Nocardioides panacis: one gene and its partner. The protein of the gene in region 1 interacts with the protein of each later gene in a pairwise test. Links are inferred from orthologs where the notes say so. Each region holds a gene or a part of one and is shown on either strand. Other genes may lie near its edges.

What was found.
Region 2: the proteins of KRR39_RS11880 (region 1) and KRR39_RS18865 interact in binary tests that used the Escherichia coli proteins (3 or more experiments, as listed by UniProt). The link is inferred for Nocardioides panacis from one-to-one orthologs.

The regions. Positions count from the first base shown.
Region 1 is NZ_CP077062.1:2,451,210-2,459,959, reverse strand. Bases 2,180-6,859 are described here. They hold KRR39_RS11880 (DNA polymerase III subunit alpha), read left to right. Parts: upstream 2,180-2,579; coding sequence 2,580-6,659; downstream 6,660-6,859. Other genes in these bases: KRR39_RS11885 (SAV_6107 family HEPN domain-containing protein), read left to right, coding at 2,180-2,587. Outside these bases: KRR39_RS11900 (N-acetylmuramoyl-L-alanine amidase), read left to right, coding at 1-775; KRR39_RS11895 (YbaK/EbsC family protein), read right to left, coding at 936-1,409; KRR39_RS11890 (DUF6504 family protein), read left to right, coding at 1,677-2,045; more of KRR39_RS11885, read left to right, coding at 2,057-2,179; KRR39_RS24760 (class I SAM-dependent methyltransferase), read left to right, coding at 6,998-7,450; dinB (DNA polymerase IV), read left to right, coding at 7,476-8,678. UniProt on the Escherichia coli protein: DNA polymerase III is a complex, multichain enzyme responsible for most of the replicative synthesis in bacteria. This DNA polymerase also exhibits 3' to 5' exonuclease activity. The alpha chain is the DNA polymerase catalytic subunit.
Region 2 is NZ_CP077062.1:3,855,882-3,861,470, reverse strand. What follows is about bases 358-3,297. They hold KRR39_RS18865 (DNA polymerase III subunit gamma and tau), read left to right. Parts: upstream 358-780; coding sequence 781-2,814; downstream 2,815-3,297. Other genes in these bases: recR (recombination mediator RecR), read left to right, coding at 3,220-3,297; KRR39_RS18860 (YbaB/EbfC family nucleoid-associated protein), read left to right, coding at 2,842-3,216. Outside these bases: KRR39_RS18880 (EamA family transporter), read left to right, coding at 1-344; more of recR, read left to right, coding at 3,298-3,816; KRR39_RS18850 (DUF5063 domain-containing protein), read left to right, coding at 3,813-4,421; KRR39_RS18845 (aspartate kinase), read left to right, coding at 4,570-5,589. UniProt on the Escherichia coli protein: Part of the beta sliding clamp loading complex, which hydrolyzes ATP to load the beta clamp onto primed DNA to form the DNA replication pre-initiation complex.

The DNA.
Region 1 (8,750 bases):
CTTCGCGGACAACCCGCAGCCGGTGACGAACTGCGACGGCGCGGGCTCGGCCTGCACCCCGCAGGGCACCAACTTCGTCTACCTGCGCACCGCTCCGTCGGACACCGCCCCGCTGGTCGCCGACCCGGGCCTGCACCAGACCGGCCAGGCCTCCAGCACCGAGGTCTCCGACATCGGCCCGCGGGCCACGGCCGGCCAGAAGTTCGCCGTCGTCGCCCGGCAGGACGGCTGGACCGCGGTCTGGTGGCTCGGTGAGCTCGCGTGGTTCAAGGACGCCAACGCCGCCGGCGACCCGGTCACCGTCCCGTCGCAGGGCAGGCTCGTGCGGGCCACCGGCACCACGGCGGTGCCGGTCTACGGCCGGGGCTACCCCGAGTCGGCGGCGTACGCCGGCACGCCGGTGCCCGACCAGGGCGTCGCGCCGCTGGGTTACACCGTCAAGCCCGGCCAGTCCTACGTGCTGGCCGACGACACGGTGAAGACCGACTACTACTACGCGAAGACCTACGACAGCTCGCTGCCGGGGGGACCACACCGTGGTGGTGGGCAAGGACCGCTACTACCAGATCTGGTTCGGCCACCGGATCGCGTTCGTGCGGGCCGCGGACGTGAGGATCACCCGCTAGCCCCTCGACCGGTCGGGCCCACCCTCGACCGCTCGAGCGCACCCCACGTCCCCGCCCGGGCACCCCGGGCGGGGACGTGCGCGTCTCAGGAGCCGGCCGGCGCCGACGAGGGGCAGGAGGACGCCCCGTCCTCGTTGCCCAGCACGTAGTCGCAGCCGTGCGCTTCCGGGTCCGGGGCCGCCGGTGACACCAGCGCCGGGGCGGTCGCGATCGTGCGCAGCGTGGCCGGGTCGAGGTGCCAGGCCCGTTGCGCCGCCGCGAGGTCAGGGGCCCGCACCGTCTGCCTGTGGGCGGGGTCGGAGGCCACCGCTACTCGACGTCGGTCTCGACGGCGCCGGTCATCCGGAGCAGCTCGTCGTGGGTGGTGGAGAACACCGCCGCCGGGTGGCCCGCGGCGGCCCACACCACGTCGTACCGGCGCAGCCACGGGTCGAGGTAGGTCGGTACCGGCGCCGGGTGCCCGATCGGGGAGACCCCGCCGATCACCTGGCCGGTGTGCTCCCGCACGAACTCCGGGGTGGCCCGCTTCAGCGCCGGGACCCCGATCGTCGCGGCCACCTTGGCGGTGTCGACGCGGTGCGACCCGGAGGTGAGGATCAGCACCGGCGCGCCGCCGGCGTCGAAGAGCAGGCTGTTCGCGATCGCACCGACCTCGCAGCCGAGCGCCTGCGCGGCGAGCGCCGCGGTGTGCACGGAGTCGGGCAGGACGACGATCTCCCCGGTGCCGCCGCGGGCGGCGAGCGCGGACCGGAACCGGGTGACGGAGGGGTGCTCGGTGCTCACCTCGCCGACCCTACGGGCCGGGCGGGTGCGCTTTCCACGGATCGACGGTTCGTGGTTGACGGACTGTCGGGGGCCGGGTGTAGCGTGAGAGTTGTTCGAACAGGTGTTCGAACCACCGCCTCGGCGGGGGTGACCTCGACCCCCACCTCCGCCGGGGCTCCGGACTCGCACCCCAGGGTGCCGGGTGCCGGGGACAGTTTCGCCGAGGGGTCGGTCCGGGGTCGAGCCGTGACGGACCAGAGCGAGAGCTCGGATGAGGTGGCAGCGATGCGACGGTACGACGACCCCGTGGACGTGCGCCGGGGGCAGGTGGCAGGAGCCGGAGGCCGGGGGACGGTCGAGCTCGTCGAGGGGCCCGAGCAGTTCCTGTGGCGGGGCCGGCTCTGGAAGGTCTCCGCGGTGGTCGCGCACTGGGTGGAGACCGGGGCGTGGTGGCAGTCCAGCGGGGTGCACGCCGTGCTCGGCGAGGACCGGGAGGCCGACCACCGCGTCGACCTGTCCGCGGAGCGGGAGGTCTGGCGGGTCGAGGCCGGCCGGGGGATGTCCTCCTCCCCGCGCGAGGCCGCCCGCGGCGTCTTCGACCTGGTCTTCGACTGGGCCGACGGCAGTTGGCGGCTCACCCGGTGCCTGGACTGAGGGGCGGGCCGATGACCTCCTCGCCCCAGCAGCCCTGGGAGCAGCCGCACCCGTTCGCGCTGCCCGCTGCCACGCACTCCTACCTCGAGCGGGCCGCGGCCTCGCTCCGCGAGGCGATGGCCACCCCCGAGGTGCCGATGCGCTACGCCGGTGCCCACGTCTCGGCGCTGCGGGCGACCGCGGCGCTGCTCGCCGCCCGGGCCACCCCGGCGGCCGGCCCGCGCCGGGGCCGGCAGAAGAACGCCTGGGTGCTGCTCGCCGAGGTGGCCCCCGAGCTCAGTGAGTGGGCGGCGTTCTTCTCCGCCGGCGCGGCCAAGCGGGCGGCGGCGGAGTCCGGCTCGGTGCGCGCGGTGACCGAGCGCGAGGCCGACGACCTGGTCCGGGACGCCGACCGGTTCCTCGGCCTGGTCGAGGAGTCCCTCGGGATGACCCGGCACGTCCCGCTCGCGGAGCACCTGGCCGGGCCGCCGGCGCACGCCACCCCCGGGACCGGCCGGAACGCCGCTTGGGTGACCACGAGGCGGCGCGATCACGTTGCCTGACCCGTTCGTGCACCTGCACGTGGCGTCCGGCTACTCCCTGCAGTACGGCGCCTCCCACCCGCACGTCCTGGTCGAGCGTGCCGTCGAGCAGGAGATGGACACCCTCGCCCTCACCGACCGCGACGGCACCTACGGCGCGGTCCGGTTCGCCAAGGCCTGCCTGCAGGGCGGGGTGCGCCCGGTGCTCGGCGTGGACCTCGCGGTCGCGCCGCTGCACCCCTGGTCGGGGGCACCCGCGGACCCGCGCGGCCGGCCGGTGGACGTCCGCCAGGGCCGGTCGCCCGCCCGCGGGGGAGCGTTCCGCGACCGGCGGCTGCCGCGGGCGACGTTCCTGGCCGGCAGCAAGCGGGGCTGGGCGGCGCTGTGCCGGCTGGTCTCGGCGACCCACCTGGCGGGGGAGCGGGGCGACCCGGTCAGCACCCTGGACCTGGTGGCCGAGCACGTCGCCGGCCGCGACGTGGTGGTGCTGCTCGGCCCCGGCTCCGAGCTGGGCCGGGCGGTGACGCTGCGCCGCGACGACCTCGCGCAGGCCGCCCTCGCGCCCTGGCTCGAGGTCGTCGACCGGGCCGACCTGGTCGTCGAGCTGGTCTCCCACCGGCTGTCCGGCTCGGGGCCCGGGTCCTCGCCGCACGCCGCCCGGATGGCCGGTGCCGCCCGGTCGGCCGGGCTGGGGATGGTGCTGACCAACGCGGTGCGCTACGCCGACCGGCTCGACGCCCCGACCGTCGACGTGCTCGACGCGGCCCGCCGGCTGGTGCCGCTCGGCTCCGCCGACCTCAGGAACCTCGACGCGACCGGCTTCCGGGCCAACGCCGAGGGCTTCCTGAAGTCCGGCAAGCAGATGGCCGAGGTGGCCGAGGAGGTCTGCCGGTTCGCCGGGCTCGGCTCCGACAGCGCCCGCGAGGCCCGGCGGCTGCTGGCCCGCAGCCGGGTCGTCGGCGACCGCTGCGCCCTCGACCCGCGCCACGACCTCGGCCTGGGGGAGGTGCACTTCCCGGAGTTCCAGGTGGTCACCGGCGAGGACGCCGTGCGGCACCGCACCGCCGACGGGGTGCTGCGGGCCCGCTGCGAGTCCGCCGTCGGGCGGCGCTACGGCGGCGCCCCCCGGCAGCGGATCTGGAAGCGGCTCGACGACGAGCTGCGGACCATCGGCACGCTCGGCTACGCGCCCTACTTCCTCACCGTCGCCGACGTCACCGACCTGATCAAGGACATGGGCGTGCGCTGCGCGGCGCGCGGGTCCGGCGCGGGCAGCCTGGTCAACTACCTGCTCGGGGTCTCCGGCGTCGACCCGCTGCGGCACGACCTGCTGATGGAGCGGTTCCTGTCCCCGCTGCGGCAGGCGCTCCCCGACATCGACGTCGACGTGGAGTCCGCCCGCCGGCTCGAGGTCTACGAGGCCGTGCTCGACCGCTACGGCGGGGAGCGCTGCGTGTGCGTGTCGATGATGGACACCTACCGGGTCCGGCACGCGGTCCGCGACGTCGGCGCCGCGCTCGGCATGCCGGTCGGGGAGATCGACGCGATCGCCAAGGCGTTCCCGCACATCCGGGCCCGCGACGCCCGGGTCGCGCTGCGCGACCTGCCCGAGCTGCGGGCCTCCGGGCTCGGCGAGCAGCGGCTCGACCTGCTGTTCCGGCTCGTCGAGCGGCTCGACGGGCTGCCCCGGCACATCGCCGTGCACCCGTGCGGGGTGCTGCTCTCCGACGCGACGCTGCTCGACCGCACGCCGGTCGAGGCGTCGTACGCCGGCTTCCCGATGAGCCAGTTCGACAAGGACGACGTGGAGGACCTCGGCCTGCTCAAGCTCGACGTGCTCGGCATCCGGATGCAGTCCTCGATGGCGCACGCCGTCGACGAGATCGAGCGGGTCGAGGGGGTCCGGCTCGACCTCGACGACGAGCAGCAGGTGCCGTTCGACGACGACCGGACGTTCCGGATGATCTCCCAGTCCAAGACCCTCGGCTGCTTCCAGATCGAGTCGCCGGGCCAGCGCGAGCTCGTCGGCAAGTCCGGCATCGACTCCTTCGAGGACATCATCACCGACATCTCGCTGTTCCGGCCCGGGCCGGTGAAGAGCGACATGATCACCCCCTACCTGCACGCCAAGCAGGGCTGGGGGATGCCGAGCTACCTCCACGACGACCTGCGCCCGATCCTCGGCCCGACCCATGGCGTGGTGGTCTTCCACGAGCAGGTCATCGAGATGATCGCCCGGTTCGCCCGGTGCAGCTACGAGCAGGCCGACGAGGCCCGGCGCGCGCTCGGTGACGTCGAGGGCATGGCGGAGACCAAGGTGTGGTTCTTCCCGCGGGCGATGGCGCACGGCTACTCCCGGCGGGTCGTCGAGGAGATCTGGAAGATCCTCGCGGCGTTCGCGTCCTTCGGGTTCTGCAAGGCGCACGCGGCGGCCTTCGCGCTGCCGACCTACCAGTCCGCCTGGCTCAAGGCGCACTACCCGGCGCACTTCCTGTCCGGGGTGCTCACCCACGACCCGGGGATGTACCCCAAGCGGTTGATCCTCGACGACGCCCGGCAGTTCGGGATCGCGGTGCTCGGCCTCGACGTGAACGCCTCGGAGAAGACGTTCGTGGTCGAGCGGGTCGAGGACGACGGGCAGCCCACCGGGCAGCCCACGGAGTTCGGCACGAGCGGGCACGGCTACGGCATCCGGCTCGCGCTGTCGGAGGTCAAGGGGATCTCCGAGTCCGAGGTGGACCGGGTCGTCGCGGCCCGGCCCTACCAGTCGCTCACGGACTTCTGGCAGCGCGCCCGGGTCTCCCGCCCGGTGGTGGAGAGGCTGGTGCTCGCCGGCGGGTTCGACAGCGTCTACCGGATCGGGGACGCAGCCGCGGACGGAGGCGTACGCCGCCGGGGCAGCGTCACCCGCCGCGACCTGCTGCTCCAGGTGGCCGACCTCGACCGGCACGGCCGCGCCGTCGACCGGGCCGCCGCGGGACGGGGACGCGGGCTCGCGAGCCGCGGCGTGGCGCCGGGCGGACGGGTGGCGGCGGTCGCCCGGGCCGAGGACGCGGCGGCGGGCAACAGCTCCGACGGGCTGGTCCGGGACCGGCAGCGGGACGCCCAGCCGGCCCGCCCCGCCGGCGCCCGGGGCCGTCCGGGCGACCAGCCCTGGGACCCGCCCTCCGGCCTGCACCCCAGCCGGCAGCAGGCCGGGGTCTGGGAGCAGTCGCAGCGCCAGTCCCGCGCCACCCGGAAGGCCACGCCGGTGAGCTCGGTCCAGCTGGCCCTCGACCTGGGGGACACCCCGGTCGACGGCGAGGTCAGCGGCCTGCCGGAGATGAACGCCTCCGAGCGGGTGCGCGCCGAGCTGGAGATCCTGGGTCTCGACGTGAGCCGGCACGTCGTGCAGGCCTACGACCCGTTCCTCGACGCGCTCGGGGTGACCCGCTCGGCGGACCTGCTCACCCGCCGCAGCCGGTCCGAGCTGCTGGTCGCCGGGGTCAAGGTGGCCACCCAGACCCCGCCGATCCGGTCCGGGCGCCGGGTGGTCTTCCTGACCCTCGACGACTCGACCGGCCCGGTGGACGCGACGTTCTTCGAGGACGTCCAGGGGCCCTACGCCGCCACGGTGTTCCACTCCTGGCTGCTGGTCGTGCGCGGCGTGCTGCGGCGGACCGGCCGGCGGGGCGTCTCGCTGCGGGCCACCGGCTGCTGGGAGCTGCCGGTCCTGCACGAGGCCTGGCAGCACGGCGGACCCGACGCCGTCCGGGCCCTGATGGCGGCGGTGCCCGAGGGGTTCGGCTCCGCGGGCGAAGGGGCCGTGCAGGGCGCGGCCGAGAGCCGGTCGACCCGCCCGGTGGTCGCCCGGCCGACCCCGGGCAACGCTCCCGACACCACCGGGGAGGTCCCCGGAGCCGGGGAGGGCGGTCCCGCCGCGGGCGGGATGGGACGGCGCCGGGTGCTGGTGCACTCCAGCGGCTTCCACGATGTCGCCCTACGCGGACATCAAGCCGCCGGGCGAGGACACCAAGTCGGCTCCCCGCAAGCTGTGGCACTCGTCCCCGGGCAGCTCCGGTGCCTGAGACGAGCGCCGCCCGGCGGGCACTAGGGTGGGCGCCATGTCAGCCGACCCGCGACCGGGCCAGAGCAGCCTCCAGCGACGCAGCGCCGCCCGTACGGCGGTCGTGTGGCACGCCCTGCGCGACGTGCTCGAGACCCGCTACGCCGACCGGCCGGCCGCCGTCCTCGACATCGGGGGAGGCACCGGTGGCCTCGCGGTCCGGGTCGCCGAGCTCGGCCACCAGGTGGTGGTCGTCGACCCCAGCCCCGACGCGCTGGCCATCCTCGCGCGTCGCGCCGACGAGAGCGGCGTGGCCGACCGGGTCAGCGGACGCCAGGGGGGACCTGGGCACGCTGCCCGGCCTGGTCCCGGACGGCGGGACCGACGTGGTGCTCTGCCACGGCGTCCTGGAGATCGTCGAGGACCCGGCAGCCGCGCTGGCCGCGCTCGCCGCGTCCCTGCGTCCCGGCGGGACGCTCAGCCTGCTCGTCAACCAGCGGCACGCCGCCGTGGTCACCCGGGCGATGGCCGGCCACTTCACCGCGGCCCGGTCGCTGCTGGAGTCCGGGCCCGCCGGGGCGGCCACCGGCGGCGCCACCAACCGCCGGTTCACCGCCGACGAGATCACCGCGGTGCTCGACGACGCCGGCTTCGACACCGAGGCCATGCACGCGGTCCGGGTCTTCGTCGACCTGGTGCCCAGCTCGCTGGTCGACCTCGAGCCGGGAGCCGCGCAGGCTCTCGTCGAGCTCGAGCGGGCGGTGGCGACCCGGCCCGAGTACCTCGCCCTGGCCACCCAGATCCACACCCTGGCGACCCGGCGCGGCACCTCCGGCTGAAGCCCCCCGTCCTCGGGCGGCTCCGGTGACCCCGGAGGAGGCGTCCTGGGAGTGCCCGGTCCTGCACGTCGACATGGACGCGTTCTACGCCTCCGTCGCCGTCCGGGACCGCCCCGACCTCCAGGACGTCCCGGTCGTGGTGGGCGGCGGGCACCGCGGGGTGGTGCTCTCGGCCAACTACCGGGCCCGCACCTACGGCGTCCGGTCCGCGATGCCGATGACCCGGGCCCGGCGGCTCTGCCCGAACGCCGTGGTCCTCTCGCCGAGCTTCGAGACCTTCGACGTGGTGTCCCGCTCGGTGATGGAGACCTTCCGGCAGGTCACCCCGCTGGTCGAGGTGGTCTCGCTGGACGAGGCGTTCCTCGACGTGTCCGGCTCCGTGCGCCGGCTCGGGTCACCGTACGCCATCGCCTCGCTGCTGCGGGCCCGGATCTACGACGAGCAGGGCATCACCTGCTCGGTCGGGATGGCGGCCACCGTCGCGGTCGCCAAGCTCGCCTCCCGGCGCGCCAAGCCCGACGGGATCGTGGTCGTGCCGCCCGCGGCGGTGACCACCTTCCTGCACCCGCTCGACGTCGGTGAGCTGTGGGGCGTGGGGGAGAAGACCAGTGACCTGCTGCACCGGCTCGGCCTGCGCACGGTCGGCGACATCGCGCACACCCCGCTGACCACGTTGCAGCGGGCGGTCGGGGTGCACCTGGCCACCTCCCTGCACCAGCTGGCCTGGGGCGAGGACCGGCGGGTGGTCACCGCGCGGCGGGGCGGCGACGAGCCGGACAAGAGCATGGGCGCCGACGAGACCTTCGGGCGGGACACCGACGACCGGGAGGTGGTGCTGCGCGAGCTGCTCCGGCTCTCCGCGAAGGTCGCCACCCGGATGCGGGCGGCCCAGGTGGCCGGCCGCACGGTCACCGTGAAGGTGCGGTTCGCCGACTTCACCACCCTCACCCGGTCCAAGACGCTGGGGGAGGCGACGGACGTGACGCGGGAGATCTACCGCACCGCGACCGACCTGTTCACCGGCCTCGGGCTGCAGCGCGCCCGGATCCGGCTGGTGGGGGTGCGGGTCGAGGGCTTGGTGCCCCGGTCCACGGTGCAGCGCCAGCTGGTGCTCGGGGAGCGGGAGCGCGGCTGGCCCGAGGCCGACGGCGCCGTGGACCGCGCCACCAGGAGGTTCGGGGCGGCGGCGTTGCGGCCGGCCACCCTGCTCGGCAGCGACCGGGCCTAGGTCGTCCCGACAGCGGCCGGCCCGGAGCCGGACCGGGGCCGGACGTGACAGCGGCCCCGGGTCCGAAGGACC
Region 2 (5,589 bases), 1.4 Mb from region 1 along the record:
GGCTGCTCGGCCTGACCGGTCTGCTGCCGATGCGGGCCGGCACCGCAGCCACGGCGTACGCCGACCGGGCCGTCGCCTGGTGGGTCCCGCTCGTCGTCCTCGGCCTGGTCACGGCGGCGCTGGCCTACACGACCGGGATCGGCGCCGGGCGCCGGCTCGGGTCCCGGCTGGCGTCGTTCGTGGCGCTGCTCGAGGTGCTGGCCGCCGTCGGCTTCGCGTGGCTGCTCCTGGGCCAGCTGCCGGGGCCCGCGCAGCTGCTCGGCGGCCTGCTCATCCTGGCCGGCGTCGTGGCGGTCAAGCTCGGCGAGCGCACCGCGGTCCGTCCGGAGCCCGTCTGCGCCTGAGCCGGACGGCCGAACGCCGGCCCGACCCCGGGGGATTCCCTCGGGTTCGGGCCGGCGTTCGTGCTGGTCGACCCAGCTGCCTGGCGGAGGATAGGGGATTCGAACCCCTGAGGGCGTTAACCCAACCCGCTTTCCAAGCGAGCGCCATAGGCCACTAGGCGAATCCTCCGCCGGAGAGGCTACCGGTCGGGACCGGTGGAGATGAAATCCCCCCCGACTTGGGCCCTTCCGGCGCTCTCACCTAGACTCCTGGGCAACCCCCCGTGCGGCGATATCTCGCCCAACTCCCCCAGGGCCGGAAGGCAGCAAGGGTCAGTGAGCTCTGTCGGGTGCGCGGGGGGGCCTTTCGCTGTCCGGACGCCGTGCGGGTGACCGGCCCCGTCCCCGGCCGGACGGCGCCCTACCGGCTGTCGGACCGGCTGGTTAGGGTTCAGGCGTGGAAGCACCGCTCGCCCTCTACCGCCGCTACCGGCCCGAGACGTTCGCCGAGGTCATCGGCCAGGAGCACGTCACGACGCCGCTGCGCGCGGCCCTGAACAACAACCGGGTGAACCACGCCTACCTGTTCTCCGGCCCGCGCGGCTGCGGCAAGACCACCAGCGCCCGGATCCTGGCCCGCTGCCTCAACTGCGAGCAGGGGCCGACCGACGACCCGTGCGGGGTCTGCCGGTCCTGCACCGACCTGGCGCGGGGCGGCCCCGGCTCGATCGACGTCATCGAGATCGACGCGGCCAGCCACGGTGGCGTGGACGACGCCCGCGACCTGCGCGAGCGGGCGTTCTTCGCCCCGGTGAGCAGCCGCTACAAGGTCTACATCATCGACGAGGCGCACATGGTCACCCCGCAGGGCTTCAACGCCCTGCTCAAGCTCGTCGAGGAGCCGCCCGAGCACCTCAAGTTCGTGTTCGCGACCACCGAGCCCGAGAAGGTGATCGGCACCATCCGCTCGCGGACCCACCACTACCCGTTCCGGCTGATCCCGCCGCGCACGCTGTCGGACTACCTGCGCGAGCTGTGCACCAAGGAGGGCGTGGAGGTCGACGCGGCCGCCCTGCCCCTGGTGGTCCGCGCCGGCGGCGGCTCCGCCCGGGACACCCTCTCCGTGCTCGACCAGCTGATGGGCGGCGCGGGCCCCGAGGGCGTCACCTACGAGCTCGCCACCGGGCTGCTCGGGTTCACCCCCGACACCCTGCTCGACGAGGTCGTCGACGCCTTCGCCGCCGGGGACGGCGCCACCGTGTTCGGCGCCGTCGACAAGGTGATCGAGACCGGCCAGGACCCGCGCCGGTTCACCGAGGACCTGCTGCGCCGGCTCCGCGACCTGGTGATCATCTCCGCCGTGCCCGACGCGCCCGCCACCGGCCTGATCGACGTACCGCAGGACCAGGGGGAGCGGCTCACCGCCCAGGCGGCGCGCTTCGGCCGGGCCGACCTGAGCCGGTCCGCCGAGCTGGTCGCCGACGGCCTGACCGAGCTCAAGGGCGCCACCGCGCCGCGGCTGCTGCTCGAGCTGATCTGCGCGCGGGTGCTGCTGCCCGGTGCCTACCACGGCACCGAGGGCGTGATGGCGCGCCTCGACCGGATCGAGAAGCGGATGGCCATCGAGGGCGTGCCCAGCGCCGCCGCCGCGCCCCGAGCACCCGCCCCGCAGCCCGTCGCCCGGCCGGTCCAGGCTGCCGTGGCCGCTCCCGAGCCCCCGGCGGTCGAGCCGGTCGAGACCACTCCGGTGCCCCGACCCCCGGTGGTCGAGCCTGTGGTGGCCGCTTCCGAGACCCGGGTGGTCGAGCCGGTTCATACCGCTCCCGAGGCCGCCCCCGAGTCCGCGGTGGTCGAGCCGGTCGAGACCGCCCCGGAGCCCGCCCCGGCCGCCGCCGGTACGTCGAGCGGCCTCGGCCTCGTCGACGTGCGCCGCCTGTGGCCCGACCTGCTGGAGGCGGTGAAGCTCAAGCGCCGCTACACCTGGATCCTGCTCAGCCAGAACGGCCAGGTGGTCGCGGTCGACGACAAGACGATGACCGTCGCGTTGGTCAACGCCGGCGCCCGCAACTCGTTCACCAGCGGCGGCAGCGAGGAGATCCTGCGGCAGGCGGCGATCGACGTGATCGGCCACGACTGGCGCATCGAGGCGATCGTGGACCCGTCGGCCCAGCCCGGCGCCGAGCCGCCGCTCACCGTCACCCGCCCCGCGGTCGCGGAGCAGCCGGCCCCGCCGGAGCGCCCCGCGCCGCCGACAGCGACCGCCCCGGAAGCGGCCCCCCGCCGTCCGGTCGATCCGGAGTCCATCGCCACCGCGCGCGGCGCGATCCAGGACACCCGGCCCGCCGGAAACCCTCGTCTGGGGCCGCCGGACGACTCCGACGAGCACGCCCACCGCGACGACCCCGATGCCGACGACCACTCCCTCGGCGGTGCGCAGCTCCTCGAGCGGGAGCTCGGTGCGAGCATCATCGAAGAGATCAAGCACGACTGACGCCATGACCGACCCGAGAGAGACGCGATGACTGAGAACCAGAACCCCTTCGGCGACGGCGGGTTCGACATCAACAGCCTGCTCCAGCAGGCGCAGCAGATGCAGGAGCAGATGGCTGCCGCCCAGCAGGAGCTCGCGGCGGCCACCGTCGTCGGCACCGTCGGCGACGGCCTCGTGACGGTCACCGTCAACGGCACCGGCGAGCTGGTCGGGGTGAAGATCCGCAAGGACAGCTTCGACCCGTCCGACACCGAGGACCTCGAGGACCTGATCGTCGCGGCCTACCGCGACGCGGCCGGCCAGGCCCAGGCGCTCGCCGCGGAGAAGATGGGGCCGCTGGCCGGCGGTCTCGGTGGCGAGCCCGGTCCGGAGGGCGGTCCCGGGCTCTCGCTCGGCTTCTAGGACATGTACGAAGGTGTCGTCCAGGACCTGATCGACGAGCTCGGTCGACTCCCCGGCGTGGGGCCCAAGAGCGCACAACGCATCGCCTTCCACCTGCTCCAGGCCGACCCGGTCGACGTACGCCGGCTGGCGCAGGTGCTGGTCGAGGTCAAGGAGCGGGTGCGGTTCTGCGCGGTCTGCGGCAACGTCGCGGAGGAGGAGACCTGCCGGATCTGCCGCGACCAGCGGCGCGACCCCTCGGTCATCTGCGTGGTCGAGGAGTCCAAGGACGTGGTGGCCGTCGAGCGCACCCGGGAGTTCCGGGGGCGCTACCACGTGCTCGGCGGGGCGATCTCGCCCATCGACGGCATCGGTCCGGACGACCTGCGGATCCGCGAGCTGATGACCCGGCTGGCCGACGGGGTGGTCACCGAGGTCATCCTGGCCACCGACCCGAACCTCGAGGGCGAGGCGACCGCGACGTATCTCACGCGGCTGCTGCGCCCGATGGGCTTGCGCGTGACGCGACTTGCGAGTGGACTTCCCGTAGGCGGGGACCTGGAGTACGCCGACGAGGTCACGCTCGGGCGGGCCTTCGAAGGGAGACGATCGGTCGAATGAGCGACATCACCACGGGTGCGGCGACGACCACGGTCGAGCCGCACAGCGACTTCGAGGACTTCGCGCAGCAGATCGCCGACCACGTCGGCAGCTTCCTGCTCGCGCTGCGCGCCATCTCCCAGGGCGAGGCGGGCGGCAGCGCGATCCCGCTGCTGCTGCTCGAGACCAGCCAGATCCTGCTCGCCGGCGGCCGGCTCGGGGTGCACTCCGACTTCACCCCCGCCGACGAGTACGAGCCGGACCCGGGCCCGGACCCCGACCTCGACGCCCTGCGGCTGCGGCTCGCGGTGCTCCTGGAGAGCGTCGACGCCTACAGCGAGGTCTTCGACCCCTACGTCGACCCGCCCGAGATCGTGTCGTCGCTGCTGTCGGACGACCTGACCAGCATCGCGACGGCGCTCGCCCACGGCCTGCAGCACTACCGCGCGGGCCGGGTCAGCGAGGCGCTGTGGTGGTGGCAGTTCTCCTACGTCTCCTCGTGGGGCAACGAGGCCAGCGGGGTGCTGCGCGCCCTGCAGTCCGTGGTCGCCCACGACCGGCTGGACGCCGAGTTCGAGAGCGAGCAGGACCAGGTCGCCGCCGCCGACGAGCTGCTCACGCCGTAGATCCTCCTGCCGCACCACCCGGTGCGGGCAGCGCACCGGAAATCCTCCGGCGACCGTCGTCTTGCCATCCGTCGCCCGGCGCCGGCGTCGTGCGCCGCGTCGCTAGAATCCACCCGTCCCTCCGACCGGTCGAAGCAGAGGAAGTTCCGTGGGCATTGTCGTGCAGAAGTACGGCGGCTCGTCGGTCGCGAACGCCGACGGCATCAAGCGGGTCGCCCAGCGGATCGTGGACGCCAAGCGGGACGGCCACGACGTCGTGGTCGTGGTCTCGGCGATGGGGGACACCACCGACGAGCTGATCGACCTCGCCGAGCAGGTCTCCCCGCTCCCGGCCGGCCGGGAGCTCGACATGCTGCTGACCGCCGGCGAGCGGATCTCGATGGCGCTGCTGGCGATGGCCATCGGCAACCTCGGCCAGGAGGCCCGGTCGTTCACCGGCAGCCAGGCGGGCGTGATCACCGACGGCACGCACGGCAAGGCCAAGATCATCGACGTCACCCCGGGCCGGATCGAGAAGGCCCTCGAGCTGGGGGCGGTGGCGATCGTCGCCGGCTTCCAGGGGGTCAGCCAGGACACCAAGGACATCACCACGCTCGGGCGCGGTGGCTCGGACACGACCGCGGTCGCGCTCGCCGCGGCCCTCAAGGCGGACGTCTGCGAGATCTACAGCGACGTCGACGGCGTCTTCACCGCCGACCCGCGGATCGTGCCCAGCGCCCGCAAGCGCGAGCGGATCTCCTACGAGGAGATGCTGGAGATGGCGGCGTGCGGCGCGAAGATCCTGCACCTGCGCTGCGTGGAGTACGCCCGCCGCTACGACATGCCGATCCACGTGCGGTCGTCGTTCAACAAGCTGACCGGCACCTGGATCACCGACCAGAAGGACAACGACACCATGGAGCAGGCGATCATCGCGGGCGTGGCCCACGACCGCAGCGAGGCCAAGATCACCGTCGTCGGCGTGCCGGACCGGGTCGGTGAGGCGGCCCGCATCTTCGAGGCACTGGCCGACTCCGCGGTCAACCTCGACATGGTGGTCCAGAACGTCTCCGCGGCGTCCACGAACCTCACCGACATCTCCTTCACGCTGCCCCGTGACGACGGCCAGACCGCGATGTCCGCGCTGGCCCGGATCCAGGACGAGGTCGGTTACGACTCGCTGCTCTAC